2 regions of the Paenibacillus sp. Lou8.1 genome follow, and region 1 is predicted to be linked to the other one. Evidence: riboswitches for the same ligand, from Rfam matches in the RefSeq annotation. Region 1 holds a riboswitch; the other holds the start of a gene.
What was found. Region 1 has a riboswitch for cyclic di-AMP ahead of NLX78_RS22595 (hypothetical protein). Riboswitches for the same ligand answer to the same signal wherever they lie in the genome.
Positions count from the first base shown of each region.

Region 1 (8,151 bases):
TCCGATCACTTGTTTCTCCTCGGATACAGTAAGTAGTCTTTCGTTATAATTTCCAATTGGATCGTGATGAAGTGTAGGGAGAAGAGCGCCGCCGCGGGTGCGAATAATTTTTTGATGTTCTTCAAGTTTTACGAGGTCTCGACGAGCCGTATCTCGTGAAACATTAAAAAATTCACAAATATCATCCACCGAAATACGTTTATGAAGCTGTAAGTAATCAACGATTTTTAACATTCGTTCTTCCTGATACATAGAAAGCTCCTCTGATATATAATTATTTCGGTATCTTGTAAGTGATTATAAGTAAATACAAGTGATATTGCAATCATTTATCGCTGTTTTCAGGATTTCAGTGATTGAAGATAAGGAATTGTAAGTTAATATGCATTTTGTACTTATAAAAACTGCTTTTTTAAAAATTTTAGAAATAAGTATTGCCATTCGTTATTCTATTTGATATACTCTTTCTTGTCGCCAAGTTGGCGCATAATAATAAGGCCCGTTGGTCAAGGGGTTAAGACACCTCCCTTTCACGGAGGTAACAGGGGTTCGAATCCCCTACGGGTCATTGTTGTCTTTATAGACTACATGTTGCATGCTTAAGGGAAATTCCTGAGGTCTGGTCTAATGGCGGACAGCTTGGATGAACAGCATGAGCCATTAGCTCAGTTGGTAGAGCACCTGACTTTTAATCAGGGTGTCGAAGGTTCGAGTCCTTCATGGCTCACCATTTATATTTTGTTATGCGGTCGTGGTGGAATGGCAGACACGCTATCTTGAGGGGGTAGTGAGCGTACGCTCGTGGAGGTTCGAGTCCTCTCGACCGCATCAATGGAATAAACGGAAAAGTCTCTCGCGGTAGAGGCTTTTTTTATTTGTGTAGTGATGTAATAAAGTAATCATTATGATGAAATAATGATTCCATAGTATAATATAACGCCATAATGTTATAGAATGATAAGTATAAACTTATGAAGTGACGGTGAAAAATATGGACACTCAACTGTTAGGGAATATATCAGAAAATATTTTGGGCTTGTTTCCGATTGTGAAGAAGAAATTTTTCACCTACGGTCCGCTCGATTTCCCATTACATTTGTCGCCTAATAACTTTCAGGTATTACTGCTTCTGCGTGAGGTGCGCTTGTCTACGGTATCTGATTTATCCAAACAGCTCAATGTCTCACGTCCGAACATGACTCCTCTTCTGGACAAACTGGTGGAGCATGGGTTGGCTGACCGCCAGTCGTGTGATTCGGATCGCAGAGTCGTGAATGTGGCGATTACACAGGAAGGCGATGCTTTTTGTGAACAGGTATTTCATACCTTCTCCAATAAAATTCAAGAAAGACTGGTGTATCTGCCAGAAGAAGATTTATTGCATCTGAGTGAAACTTTGAATGAATTGAAGCATATCTTACTTAAAATCGACAACGCTGCTACGTGATTGGCGTAAGTGAACTGGCTTAAAGACCGCCCTTTCTTCGGAAAACAGGCGGTTTTTGTTGCGTGTTGTGGTATAATGGAAACTAACATACATAATTCGGTAATTTTAGCATAAGTGATCTTTGAAATGGGAACAGAGAACATGATATCGTTATTTGAGAGCCTGCTAGGGAGGAAGGAACTTCTATGCAATCTATTTACCATCGCATTGAGGAACTCATCAAGGAACGGGGAATGACGAAAAAGGCGTTCTGCCAGCAGTTGGGCATTAGTACAGGGAACTTCGGGGATTGGAAAAGAGGAAAAACGACGCCGGGCACGAATAAACTCATTGAAATCGCTTCTTTTTTTGATGCCAGTCTGGATTGGATTATGCTGGGTCGAGATGTACAGGGTGAGGTGCTGAAGGAGTCGCAAGACCCTTATTTTTTTGACGCTTCAGGGCAACTGAATTGCCAGGGGGAAACGCTTAGTGAAGCGGAAAGAAATTTTATACTTGAGTATATTGAATTTACCCGCTTTCGTAAAGAGAAAAACCAGCGCAATTCTACTATGGGGTAATGGTTGCTTAGGATTTGATGAGGATTACTAATGAGTAAGGCTGAAAAATGAAAATTATTTCAGAAAAAGTTACTGTGTCGGAGGGGAAACATTTTGGGAGATCAAACTATTTATCAGCGGATTGAAGCTTTGATTAAGGATCGCGGAATGACCAAGAAGGCATTTTGTGAAAAACTTAAAATCAGTTCAGGGAATCTCGGTGATTGGAGAAGAGGTAAAACAACGCCGGGTACCGCCCATTTGATTCAGATTTCGGACTTTTTTAATGTATCGCTTGATTGGTTAATGAAAGGGATTAAGCCAGGGGAAGGCGTACTTCAGGAGCAGAAGGCTGCTTATTTTTTTGGAGTGATGGGGCCACTGAATTGCCAGGCAGAAGATCTTGAGACGGAAGAACAGAATTTTATTTTAGAATATGTTGAATTTGCGAAATACCGTAAGCAAAAAAGTGAGAAGGATAAAACAAAGCCGGAATAATTTTTTGGCTAAAGATCGTCTGGGTTGAAAACCCGTAAACGAACTGGAGGGGTTCGCTTTACGGGTTTATTTGGTTTCTTGGTGATATGGAATGACCTATATGTAACTGGAATGCTTGTTGGGTTTAGAGTGGCGATGCCTCCTTATAATCGTTATCGTCGATGTTCAGAATTGCAGCAACTTGTTTTCTGTACCTTTGTGCTTTGCGGGTGCCGTGAATCAGATTGGACAAGCGTGAAGGCGGAATGTTATGTGTCTCACAAAATGTTTTCTGATCCAGTCGAAGTTCGACAAGCCGTTGTTTGATGGCCCACCCGAAGGAGGTGACAGGCATTTTGTTGTTCAAGAGAAATCGCCCCTTACGGATTCTTGCGGAATAATTGGTGTGTTATAATAATCATCAGTAAACATGTTAGAATTAACCATCTGAAACTATGATACACTTTTATACGTGTTTTTACAATCGTAAATACGTAATTTTGTTGAATTAATTACTTAATTAAGTGCTAGGTGGTTCTGATAACCCGTCTAGAGTCTACTAATAGTGTGAATTTCGATTATATGTGGATAAAAAACACTCTGCCACCTGAGGAAAGGGACAGAGTGTTTTTGGTGTTGCTGCCACATTAGCGAAACGACGCATCAGGGGGATGCTGGAAGACGTTTGAATAGGCCTGGGGAGGGAAACAGTCTAGATTCATTCAACTGGACATTATGGCTCATAAAAGGCGGTAGAGTGATGTAGGAGCTGGACCAATGTCTGTGAAGAAAGCGACGCTGAAATGTGGTTGGCTCAGGTTCGTTAAGCTTCTTCCATGCGGAGAGCAGCTCGCTGGTCATACGCTCCATAAAAGGGTTCTTTTCCTCATAGGGAGGATTGAGTAGTTTGAAGGCATCTTCCACACAGAAGGACACCGCTACGCCAAGGTAGCCGTGAACGGTCTGTTCTACATCGTTTCCGAGGAGGAAGTTAATCCAGGTGTGAACGGTAGCGAGTGTGCCAATTGCATTGTATTGAATGAGTATGGATTCCAACTGGTCAAATTCAATCCAAGGATAAAGAGCCTTAGCGAGCTTAAGTAGACGCTGACCGGATAGACGCAACTCCTTCACATGCTGCAAGGAGGGACGTTGGGTATGCAGCATCTTATCAATGAGAGCGATCCGCCAACCGTCATTCTGCTGGATGGCGACATACAGACTTTTGATAGCCATGCCGTCCACGGTTGTAAATTGAGGATACAAATCATCCAGCATGTAATGTTCCAGGTCTTGTAGACTGTTCAAATGTCCGTTGCGGAATAGTTTCTCCAGTCCGTTAAAACGGGTGAAGCCACCAACAGGTAGGGAAGGGTCCAACAATAATGCATAGTTCAGCAAACGGTTGCCTTTATGCAGGGCGGTTCGCCTCCTCGAAGTGAATCCTTATGTTATATTATTTCACTCTTTACTTAGGGGTAACGAAAAAATTCGAAATATATGTAATATATATTTACATTTTATCAGCCTTTGTGTCAAATTAAATATTATTATCGCTCATATATGTTAGATAAAATAACACATAAAATAATTATTATATTTTTGTTTACAAATAGTTGATGAGAGAGTATAATAAATCTGTTGCCTCAATACATTATGATTTGCGGTCGTGGTGGAATGGCAGACACGCTATCTTGAGGGGGTAGTGGGCGTACGCCCGTGGAGGTTCGAGTCCTCTCGACCGCATTATATGCAAGACTTAGTTAAAAAAGCATCCTGACACGGTTTACGTGAAGGGATGCTTTTTTTGTTTTAATAACTGTGATAAAGAAGAATATCAGTTTTGCTGCAAAAGCTTCTCTATATCTCCCGCCAACTTATCTGGAGTGGTTTGCGGTGCATAGCGCTTAAATACGTTACCTTCTCGTGTAATTAAGAATTTAGTAAAATTCCATTTGATCGCTTTGGACCCTAGTACCCCCGGAGCTGTTTGGGTCAGGTAACGAAATAAGGGGTGCGCTTGATCGCCATTGACATCTGTCTTGGTGAACATCGGAAAGGTAACACCATAATTGATCTGGCAAAACTCGGAAATCTCCTCGCTGGAACCTGGCTCTTGTTTGGCGAATTGGTTGCTGGGAAATCCCAAAATTTCGAGCCCCAGTTCATGGTACTGGTCATATAGCTCTTGTAACGCTTTGTATTGGGGGGTTAACCCGCATTTGCTGGCTGTGTTCACAATAAGCAGAACATTCCCTTTATATGTGGATAACGGAATTGGTTTCCCTTGCAGGGTTTGCGCATCATATTCATAAACGGTCATAGTATCTCTCCTTATTCAATATTCAACAATTAAATTGTAAGCAATTCAAAGTAAGGTTGCAAGTCTGGAAAAGCTGTATTAAGCCTTTAGCCGCTGTAAAATCGTATTTTGTTCAAAACAGTAAATCGCACTGCAAATGGAGCGAATTAAGGTGTTTCTTCTTATAAAAGCGGGTTCAATCGGTGTTTAGCTGGTACATATAGCGCATTTTCTTCTCTTTTTACAAAAAAAGGCCAAAAACGCTCTACCCTACGCCAATATTGACATGCTTGTCATTTTCAAAAAGGGATGAAAAACAGAGATTGAAGGAGCTGTGAGAAGCATAGTTGCATTGTAAGCGTTATTATTAATCTTCTATGCTCTAAAGGCCGATTTATAACCCCGCAGTTGAGCTTTACAGTCTTCCATGCGCGGGTGTATGATTCAAGACGTAATTTCAAATTAACTTGAATGAAGCAACAACGAAATGTCTATAGCGCTGAATTTTGCAATTGCAAAAGCGGGGGAACCAATCGAGACTGTACGGCTTGCCGGGTGTCTCATGGGGTGAATTTTCCGGTCAAGTGCCAGAAATAGGGCGACTCTCACGTCCGAATCCGACAGCTAACCTCGTAAGCGTACAGGGAGAGGCAACAAACCGCCGTGTGCAGCCATGGTTTATTTTATCATGGATATGTAAGAAGCCGGAGGAAAGCCTTTTTCCTTCGGCTTCTTTTTGTTGTCTTTTTATAACCGGGAGAGGAGCTACTGATGGAAGGTCGGTTAATTATTGTCACTGCACCGAATGAAGCGGGCAGAAGTTTTGTGAAATTGCTTATTTTCAAAAAATTGGCGTTTGCAGTTCTGACGAATAGCGCCCAGGAGGAACGACAGCTCAAGAAAATGGGTGTGGAGCACATTGTCCGCATCAATACCATGCAAGCGGGAAAATGGAATTTTCCAAAAAAAGAAATTGGTAGTGTGTATTTGTTCGAGAACAGCTTGAATCTGACTTGCCGTTTCCTGCAAATATGTCGGCCGCTAACATCGGAATCGATCTATGTTATTACGCACGGCTGTAATCCACAAGGAATTTATCGAGGATTGGGAGCGGACCATGTGATCTACACATTGAACGGAGAGGTGGGTTTTCTGCTGAACGGATAAGCACTTATAACATAGTTGTTTTATGATTTTATGATGAAATAGGAATGGCGATCTGAGGACCGATACGGAGGGTATAAACATGATGGATATATACATGCTGCTCGTCATGGCTGTGAGTTATGGAGTGATACTGCTGTTTGTACGCTGGTGTGATGCACAAACCTCTAAAGGAGGACGAAGAGGATGATCGTTATACTTGGGCTTACGGCTATTGTGTTTATGTATTTAATCTACGCACTCCTGAACCCTGAAAAGTTCTAGTCACTGGTAGGGATAGAGCGGGCGGGAACAACAGATCTGAACATTAAAGCATCATAGGTAGCAGGTTTTCGCAAACGTGTGCACACAATTGGTGCTCTGGAAGCAGGTCTGTTGTTCCAAACGCAGGAGCATTTTGAAGGAGGAATAAAGGATGGAGCTGCTTCAAATTGGAATTGTGATCGTTATATTGCTGCTCTTGGTAAAGCCAATGGGTACATATATGTATCATGTATTCTCGAATGAACCCAATCGGACGGATCGGATTTTTGGCAGAACAGAAAAGCTGATTTATAAGGTAGTAGGCTTGAAGAAAGTGGAGAGCATGCGTTGGACTACGTATGTTATGAGTTTCATTGCTACGAACGCCGTGCTTGTGGCAATCAGCTACTTGCTGTTGCGTTTACAGGGAATGCTTCCCGGTAATCCGGCTGGAAACAGTAATATGGAAGCATCACTAGCTTTTAATACGGTAATCAGCTTTATGACGAATACGAATCTCCAACATTATAGCGGAGAAAGCGGGCTTACGTATCTGACACAGATGGCGTTCGTCACGATGATGATGTTCACTTCGGCTGCTTCCGGTTTTGCGGTTGCTGCGGCTTTTATGAGAGGATTGACGCGGCGCGGTGAAGGAATGGGCAATTTCTTTCAAGATTTTATTAAAGCCATTATAAGAATTTTCCTGCCGCTGGCCTTTGTGCTTACGCTGGTGCTGGTTGGATTGAAGGTACCCCAGACGCTACAGCCTACGGCGGATCTTACGACGCTGAGCGGAACACAGCAGCAGATTTCTATGGGACCCATTGCTTCGCTGGAGTCCATCAAGCATTTGGGGACAAACGGGGGTGGTTATGCGGGAGCTAACTCTGCGCATCCTTTTGAAAATCCAAGTCCTTGGACGAACGTGCTGGAAATTTTGGCAATGTGGGTAATGCCGGCTTCGTTGCCGTATACCTTTGGATTGTTTGCCCGTAATCGTAAGCAGGGCTGGATTATTTTTAGCTCCATGATGGTATTGTTTCTTATTTTTCTATCCATTACGTATGTGTCTGAAAAGACAGGTAATCCGTTAATCCAGACACTGGGTGTGGATGCTTCTCAGGGAAGCATGGAAGGGAAAGAGGTTCGTTTCGGCATTGGACAATCGGCATTATTCACTGCGGTCACAACAGCGGCAACGACAGGTTCAGTCAATAATATGCATGATACACTAACTCCACTGGGTGGTATGGCTGCTTTGGGAGAAATGATGCTAAACGTCATTTTTGGCGGCAAGGGTGTCGGGCTGATGAATATGCTGATGTATGCGATTCTGGGTGTGTTTATATGCGGACTGATGGTCGGGAGAACTCCGGAATTTATGGGGAGGAAAATTGAAGGCAAGGAAATGAAGCTGATCGCGATTGCCATTTTGGTACATCCGTTTCTCATTCTCGCCCCAACTGCGCTTGCATTTATGAGTCATTGGGGATACGATGCGGTCACGAACCCTGGCTATCACGGGTTGACTCAGGTGCTCTATGAATATGCGTCATCTGCCGCAAATAACGGTTCGGGATTTGAAGGTCTTTCGGATAACAACGTATTATGGAACATGACAACGGGGATGGTTATGTTCTTCGGACGATATGTATCTATGATTGCATTGTTGGCTGTGGCGGCTTCGCTGAATGCCAAAGCACCGACTCCGGTGACGACGGGGACACTGCGCACGGACAACAAGTTATTTGGAGCCATTCTGATCGGGGTCGTGCTGCTGATTGGTGCGTTAACCTTTTTACCCGTCATCGTATTGGGACCTGTTGCTGAATTTTTGACCATGTGAAGAAGAAAATGAGAATGGATGAACGGGGTGTTTGATCATGAAGGAACAACGCAAACACATGCTGGACAGAAGCATCTTGAAGCATGCGATCAAGGATAGCTTTATAAAATTAAATCCGATGATTATGATG
Region 1 is NZ_JANAVN010000018.1:43,751-51,901, forward strand. Features, by position in the region: gene NLX78_RS22540 (DeoR/GlpR family DNA-binding transcription regulator) at 1-252, opposite strand, end outside; tRNA gene NLX78_RS22545 (tRNA-Glu) at 497-568, shown strand; tRNA gene NLX78_RS22550 (tRNA-Lys) at 655-730, shown strand; tRNA gene NLX78_RS22555 (tRNA-Leu) at 746-828, shown strand; gene NLX78_RS22560 (MarR family winged helix-turn-helix transcriptional regulator) at 992-1,447, shown strand; gene NLX78_RS22565 (helix-turn-helix domain-containing protein) at 1,633-2,007, shown strand; gene NLX78_RS22570 (helix-turn-helix domain-containing protein) at 2,101-2,484, shown strand; gene NLX78_RS22575 (hypothetical protein) at 2,609-2,830, opposite strand; gene NLX78_RS22580 (urease accessory protein UreF) at 3,127-3,864, opposite strand; tRNA gene NLX78_RS22585 (tRNA-Leu) at 4,127-4,209, shown strand; gene NLX78_RS22590 (glutathione peroxidase) at 4,301-4,786, opposite strand; cyclic di-AMP (ydaO/yuaA leader) riboswitch at 5,253-5,420, shown strand; gene NLX78_RS22595 (hypothetical protein) at 5,537-5,932, shown strand; gene NLX78_RS26795 (potassium-transporting ATPase subunit F) at 6,116-6,193, shown strand; gene kdpA (potassium-transporting ATPase subunit KdpA) at 6,345-8,021, shown strand; gene kdpB (potassium-transporting ATPase subunit KdpB) at 8,059-8,151, shown strand, end outside.

Region 2 (8,151 bases), on a different contig from region 1:
ATGGTACGTCCAGAGGATAAAGACAAATATCCTACGATGGATACTTTGAAAGGCGAGAAGATTGGTGCACAAAAAGGGAGTATTCAGGAAGAAATTGCTCAAAAAGTACCCAATGCCACTGTAACCTCACTGGACAAAATATCCGATCTGGTACTCCAGCTGCGGACCCAGCGTATCAACGCTGTTGTGATCGAAGATACGGTTGCTAAAGGATACACGTTAGATGGTACCGTAACACTTGCCAAGGCGGTGCCTGAGGATGCCGGAGCAGAAACAGCAGTAGGTATACGCAAGGGGAACGCAGAATTGCTTGCCTCTGTAAATAAAACGTTGGCTCGCCTGAAAGCGGACGGGTCGATTGAGAAGTTTTCCACAGAAGCGAGCGCGCTCTCTGCAGATCGACAGGTTTCTTCTAATAACATCGTAGATATTTTTTGGAAATACCGCAGTTTTTACGCTACGGGTATCGGCTACACTCTGTTGCTGTCTGCACTCGGAGTACTGTTTGGATTTATCATTGGTCTGATCGTATCCTTGCTGCGGATGAGCGGTATACGCATCATTGAGTGGTTAGGTACCACTTATGTGGAGATCCTGCGTGGCACACCTATGCTGGTACAACTTATGATCATTCACTACGGGGTTGCTTTGACGCTGGGTGTCAATTTTACCCCACTCCAGTCTGGTATAATCACATTGTCTCTGAATAGTTCAGCATATCTGGCTGAAATTTTCCGGGCAGGTATCCAGGCAGTAGACCGTGGACAGATGGAGGCTGCTCGTTCGTTGGGTATGGGACGCGGTAAAGCTATGCGTCATGTCATTTTGCCGCAAGCGTTTAAATCTATTTTGCCTGCTATCGGTAATGAGTTTATTACGATCATTAAAGAATCCTCCATTATTTCGACCATTGGGATGGTGGATATTATGTATCAGGCCCAGGTCATTAAGAACATCACCTACGAAGGATTAAGTCCGTTCGTAATCGCAGCCGCTATTTATTTTGTAATGACATTCAGCTTGTCTAAGCTGCTGGGTTTATGGGAAAGGAAGTTGAGAGCCAGTGATCACCGTTAAACAACTGCGTAAATCGTTCGGTAAGAATGAAATTTTAAAAGGCATTGATATAGATATTGCCAAAGGTGAAGTTGTCGTCATCATCGGCCCCAGTGGTTCGGGGAAGAGTACGTTTTTGCGTTGTATGAATCTGTTGGAACAGCCTACAGACGGGGAGATTTTATTTGAGGGCGAGCCGATTACAGCTCGTGGCCATAATATTAATGTAACCCGGGAGAAGATGGGGATGGTGTTCCAGCATTTTAATCTTTTCCCGCATAAAACAGTGTTGCAGAACCTGACACTTGCCCCAACACAGGTTAGAAGACAGTCAGGGAAGGAAGCGGAAAAAATTTCGCTAGAACTCTTGCGTACCGTAGGGCTTGAGGATAAGAAGAATACCTATCCGAACCAGCTATCCGGAGGACAGAAGCAACGTATTGCGATTGCGCGTGCTTTGGCCATGCAGCCGCACGTAATGCTGTTCGATGAGCCGACTTCTGCATTGGACCCTGAAATGGTTGGAGAGGTTCTGGATGTAATGAAGAAGCTCGCCGAAGGCGGCATGACAATGGTAATCGTGACGCATGAAATGGGCTTTGCCCGCGAGGTAGGCGATCGAATTATCTTTATGGATAACGGTCAAATTGTAGAGCAAGGTACACCAGAGCAGGTATTTGGCACTCCAAGCCATGATCGCACCCGTGATTTTCTTGCCAAAGTATTGTAAGAAAGTGCTGATATAATCTATAAAAAAAGGCCCTCCGTTTGACGGAGAGCCTTTTTTCTTTTTGTCACCATTTCCCCATACTTTCGTAACAAATATCGATTTCTTGATGACAAAATTGTAATGAGTATAGTATGATATTCAAGGTTACCAACATTTTCATGCGGATAAGGTTACAAAATTGTGATATTATGCAGTAAGCCAAAACTTACCGGGACAGCATGCGGTTAAGACAAACACTGAATGCTGGGTCCAAACTATGGGAAGTGCGGGGGACGTAACAACGGCAGTCATTCCGATACGTCATAAGACGATGTGGAATATGCCTAGGGGTGAATTGCACAAGCATAGGGCTTCTCCTGAGTCCGAATCCGACAGCTAACTTCGCAGGCATAACAGAGGAGGTACATATCTTTGAAACATCTAAAACATATTGGTAAAACGATGAAATTTGCGGTGCTTGCCGCAGCTATTGCAGGGCTGACACAGACAGCTGGAGTAGCGGCTGCTGCTTCGCTTCACACTGCCAAAGAGGGCGATACCTTCTTTTTGCTTGCTCAACGTTATGGGGTATCGGTAGACGAGCTAACGAAGGCGAACCCAAACATTGCTTCCAACAATATATATGCAGGTCTGCAAATTAAGGTGCCTGGCGAAAAAAGTGTGAAGGCAGCTTCGGATTCGAAGCCGCAGCTTCTTACGGAGAAAGCACCAGCGAATGAGGGGCCAACGATTGAAGCGTGGGGCAAAACATTCAACTATAGCAAAATAGTTGACGTTAAGGCTTCAGCGTATTCTGCCGCAGCCGACGAGAATGGTAAATGGGGAGCAGTGGACTACTACGGCAATCCGCTTAAACTAGGTACAATTGCGGTAGACCCGAACGTCATTCCGATGGGCACGAAAGTGCTGGTTACAGGCTATTCCCACCCAGGTTTGCCGGATCATTCTTTTGTAGCTGTCGCTCGCGATCAGGGCAGCGCCATTACAGGAAAGCGGATTGATATCTTTATTCCAGGCAACAAATCATTTGTGAACGACTTTGGATTTCAAAATGTGAAGCTGTACGTTATTGATAAATAGCATTGTACGTATATACGATTTAATTAAACATAATATATATTATGTAAACTTAATGCCTGTATCCTACCGCATATAACTAGGTCGGACTCTTATCAGGTCTTATCCATAAAAAAAGGCTGTCTTGACGAGCAGAAAACTTCTGCTGGTAAGACAGCCTTTTTACGTTGCTTTAGCTTGTAGCTCAATCATAAACATATGGTTATTTCCGTTCCGATGTGTGGAGTAGCCGGGGGACTGTCACAAATTTGTAGCCCTTAGCTTTTAGAGAGTGAATTAGACCCGGCAGAGCTTGGACAGTGCCTTGCAAGTTGGAACTTTGACCTCCACCTGCGTGCATTAAAATAATAGAGCCAGGCCCGGTAGCTGGGATCACATTGCGTTGAATTTGTGTTTTACTTAATCCCTTCCAATCGAGAGAGTCTACATTCCAATTGACAATCATATAGCCATGACGACGTGCCCATTGGATTTGAGGCTCCGTGATTTCGCCGTAGGGTGGACGGATCAACTTGGGGCGAAAACCTGCGCTGGCCTGTAAAATACGTTCTGTTTTTGTAATCTGGTTGCGAAATCGTTCGGGTGTGGCCTTCCTAAAATCCGGATGAGTATAGGAATGGTTTCCTATAGCATGGCCTTCACGGATAATACGGCGTATGATCCCCGGATGCTTTTCCGCACGGTGACCGACGATGAAAAAGGTGGCTTTGATGCCATTGGCGTGTAATACGTCCAAAACCTGCGGCGTATACCTAGAATCGGGCACATCATCAAAGGTTAGGGCAATTTGGCGGGTGTGTGGGCCGCACATTTTAAAAATGTCCGCATGTTTTTTTCGCAGCATTGCTAATGTAGGAGTTGCTCGATCTGTGCTCTGATGTACAGAAGAAGCAACAGCTGTTTCCTTGGGATGGGGCGTTCCGGTGTTGGGAGGCGCATCCGCGTGAACGGGTAAACTTGAGAATGCTAGTAACAGTGCCAAGCATGGCAACACTCCCCTGTACGGCATATGTATCCCCCCTTTCCCGTGCAGTGGTACCTAGTGGTGCTCTCGACTATTATGTACCTGTCCTATTAAAAATATGCTGTTAACCAAGTTCGGCTCATAAACGAATGGAAAGAAGCCCACGATGAAACGATTATCAATGAAGATGATGGAGCTAAACGTACATATTCTCTTAAACATGACCGATAACAGGAGCATTTTCGCAAGTTTTAGCCTTACAACGAATTCGGTATACTAGTGACAGCTGGTGTATAATGGGGATGCAATTCATAATTATACAGACATGGAATTGAAGGAAGGATGGATAAAAGTGACCGACTTGTTTACTCCTTATCAATTAAAGGGGCTTTCTTTAAAAAATCGGATTGTCATGCCCCCGATGTGCCAATACAGCGTGGAGGCCAAGGACGGAAATCCAACGGAATGGCATCATGTCCATTATGTGAGCCGGGCAGTAGGAGGCACTGGACTTATTATTGTGGAAATGACAGCGGTCCATCCAGATGGACGTATTACGGATCGTGATTTGGGTATTTGGAGTGACGAACATATTTCTGCATATCGTAAGATTGTAGAGGAAGTCCACAAGTATGGTGCCAAGATTGGTATTCAACTAGGCCACGCTGGACGCAAGGCTGAAGATGCTGAGCAACCTGTGGGTCCGTCCACGATTCCTTTTAGCGAACGCTTTAAAAAGCCGCACGCCTTAAAGACAGTTGAAGTCAGGGAACTGGTTCAGGCATACAAAGAAGGCGCACGCCGCGCGATGGAAGCCGGTTTTGATACGGTTGAGATACATGGCGCTCACGGCTATCTGATCCATCAATTTCATTCGCCTTTAACAAATACCAGAGAAGATGAATATGGACAGGATTTGTCACTGTTCGGTGTTGAGGTCATACATGCTGTTAAAGAGGTTCTTCCTGCTGACATGCCTGTGCTTATGCGGATATCTGCCAAAGAATACGTCGAAGATGGATATAACGTGGAATACATAACAGGCGTAGGGGAACGATATCGTGATGCAGGTGTGGATATTTTCCATATCTCTTCTGGTGGTGAGGGTCCGATTGGTTCTGGCGGAGGCCCGTCTGCGCGTGCCGGCTATCAGGTGGATTTGGCTCATACCATCCGTGAAAAGCTGAATGTACCTGTGATTGCTGTTGGCTTACTGGATGATTATGAGGACGCCCGCCGGGTTGTTCAGCAGAAAGAAGCTGATCTGGTAGCAATAGGCCGTGCCATGCTGCGTGATCCCTATTGGGCGCTGCATGCATCGCGGGAGCTAAAAGTACAGGCCGACATCCCAGAGCCTTACTTGCGCGGTTTTTAGATATTTTTGAAACCCTCTTTGCAAAGCTTGCGTAAACATGTGTACAGAGCTTAAAATTTAAGCATTCAACTCTAGGAGGAACTTCACATGTCTATTTTCAAACGATTAAGAGATCTTACGATGTCCAACATTAACGCCATTATCGACAAGGCAGAAGATCCAATTAAAATGACGGATCAATACATTCGTGATATGCAAGAGGACCTGGAAGATGCAGAGAAAGCGGTAGCCGCTCAAATTGCTATTGAAAAGAGGTTCAAACAGCAATACGAAGAACAGGCTGCTTTGGTAAAGAAACGTGAAGAACAGGCACATACCGCTGCAAAAGCACAAAATGTAGATCTGGCCCGTCGTGCGCTGGAAGAAAAGAAATCTGCTGAACAAAAAATGAACGAGTTCAAAGCTGGTTACGAACAGAACAAAGCTGCAGCCGATAATCTACGTGGCAAGCTGGATGAAATGCGCAGACAGCTGACAGAAATGAAAAACAAGCGCGAAACACTGGTTGCCCGTTATAATGCAGCTAAAGCGCAAACCGAAATTAACAAAGCTATGAACGGTTTTAGCTCTGATACGGCAACTGCCGGATTGAAGCGTATGGAAGAAAAAATGCTGCAAGCAGAAGCACGTGCCGAAGCGAGCAACGAAATGTCCTCTAAGGAAAAATCGTTGGATGAGGAGTTCAAAGAGCTGGATAAGAAAAGCGCCGTGGACGATGAGCTTGCCGCTTTGTTAAAGCAATACGAAAATAAATAAGAACATTTAGCAATGCCACCAAGTGTGATTGCTCAGGAAGCGAAGGAGAAACGTTTCTCCTTCGCTTTTCCCTGCCTGGAGGCGCAAAACATTATATGAAGGTCAAGAAGATGTGGAGGATGGTATGAAATGCATTTTTTAGAAACGATGAAAGCAATGCTTGTATGGACTGGTGCGGGGGCTATTTTGATTTTCGCATTAATGTATATCGACTCTTTATTTACGAAGTATAAGGATTTTGCCGAAGTGAAAGCTGGAAATATGGCCGTAACGGTACGAATGATTATGAAGCTGGTTGCACAAGGCTATATTTTGTCGGGCTCTATCGCTACAGCTAATAATTTGCTCGAAGCGCTTGTGTATTCTGTGATCGCCTTTGTCATCCTGCTTGTTTTGGAAGTTATTGTACGTCTGCTGTTGCGGTACTGGGCTCAGTTTGATCTGGATAAAGGTACACAGGAAGGTAAAATTGGTTTCGGTCTGTTTTCAGGAGCGCTTCATCTGGTTGGCGCCTTGATCATTACAGCATGCTTCTAGGCTAAGAAAGGCAGGAATATAACCATGGGTGTGTGGAAACGAATTTCAAATCTATTTGCTAAGCCGGAGCCGCCAAAAGCAGAGAAAAGCATGCTTCACTTAAATCCAGGTGATATCTGTGAAGTGTCGCTTGTTACCTATGAAGTGGTAGGTCGTGTACATAATCGTGCCCGGAATGCCGTTGTTTTGACGCTTCAGGATGGTAATCAAGTCAGTTATCTTCATATTGAGGAACGGGAAACACTGCAATTCGGACTATATCAGGCCATCGACGGCAGACTTGACAACCCCGAGGAAGTGCCGACCATTTTAGAGCTGGATGATACAACGTACCATTTGGAGGAGCAGTATTCTGGGCATGTTACCGTCATTGGCCGTACTCCTTTCCGACAGGGTGGAGAGCAGCATGTTTGGCAGTACCAGTCTGATGATTATCATCGGTTGCGGGTAGAGTGGCAGGACGGTCGCTTTATGCTTTATGAAGGAGAAGAAGTGATTACCGGAGACGTCAAGGTTATTCGGGCAAGCTAGGAGAGGGTTACACATGAGCAAACGCACCTGGCAGTATGCATTAAAGATCATGGTGGCGCTGAGCTTGTTCGTATCCGTATTAAGCGGCTGCGGCGCGCCAAGTGTAAAAGATACGTATCCGCTGGAATCGGTTAGTGGCAGCGGAGACTCGACCTCGTATGTATACCGGGCAGCTGGTAAGACAGTCCCGGAAGTAGCGGAGGAATTGAAAGAACAGCGTACACCGGAACAAATGTCACCGCAGAGCAATGAGCGGATGTTTCTGGTATATAGCGATGAGTGGTACCATTTGCAGCAAGATCCAGCTAAGAAGGAAGATACACTCATTGAAATTGACAGTAAAAAGTATGTCGAACAAAATTACAGTTCAAGCTTTCTAAAAGGATACTTAACCGCAACTGTGCTGGATGCTCTGTTTGATTCGTTGCGTGGTTCAGGCTCCTATCGAGGCTACTCCAGCAGAGATGTATACCGACCTTCTCAGGGTCAGTATCGTGCTCCTACGGTGCAGGAGAAAAAGGCGATTCCGCCGATTACGGTGGAGCGGAAAGGTTCGGTTACTCGTAGAGGAAAGAACTCGGATTCTAGCGTTGGGTCAAGCGGAAGTTTGTTCGACAGAGGGTCCAGCAGTTCACCGAGCAGAGGCTCGATTTCACGTGACCGGAGCGACAGCGGCGGTTCCAGCATATTCGATTCGCCGCGTAGATCTTATAGTAAGCCCAAAACACGTAGCGGTTCAGGTAAAATCAGCCGACGAAGTCGACGATGACGGGTATCGTCAATTTATTTGAAAACAAAAGATTCGCGGAACTGTGGTACTGATGCACAGTTCCTTTTTTTATTTTTAGAGATGACGTTGGTGATCATCTAGCGGCACAGCCATCAAGTAGAAGTGGACAGATAAGGGAAAGCAGCCGCAACCTACACCTTTATGGATATAATAATGTAGAGATAATCAAAACTCTGTTTGATTGAAGGGATTAAAATTTAAATGGTACTATCTATTTCTTGGCCAGATCTTTCACAAAGACCATTTAATCTAATGGTGGAACGAAAAATGGAGTGTTCTCCGAATGTCCTGTATCAGGCGTGGACGAAGCAGTTTGACAGTTGGTTTGCAGCCCC
Region 2 is NZ_JANAVN010000002.1:178,668-186,818, reverse strand. Features, by position in the region: gene NLX78_RS03665 (ABC transporter substrate-binding protein/permease) at 1-1,077, shown strand, start outside; gene NLX78_RS03660 (amino acid ABC transporter ATP-binding protein) at 1,064-1,786, shown strand; cyclic di-AMP (ydaO/yuaA leader) riboswitch at 2,018-2,191, shown strand; gene NLX78_RS03655 (3D domain-containing protein) at 2,198-2,866, shown strand; gene NLX78_RS03650 (polysaccharide deacetylase family protein) at 3,066-3,872, opposite strand; gene NLX78_RS03645 (NADH:flavin oxidoreductase/NADH oxidase) at 4,180-5,202, shown strand; gene NLX78_RS03640 (PspA/IM30 family protein) at 5,290-5,958, shown strand; gene NLX78_RS03635 (DUF350 domain-containing protein) at 6,088-6,495, shown strand; gene NLX78_RS03630 (DUF4178 domain-containing protein) at 6,520-7,026, shown strand; gene NLX78_RS03625 (DUF4247 domain-containing protein) at 7,040-7,795, shown strand; partial or broken gene NLX78_RS03620 (SRPBCC family protein) at 8,018-8,151, shown strand, end outside.
Region 2: another riboswitch for cyclic di-AMP. It lies ahead of NLX78_RS03655 (3D domain-containing protein); the one in region 1 lies ahead of NLX78_RS22595 (hypothetical protein).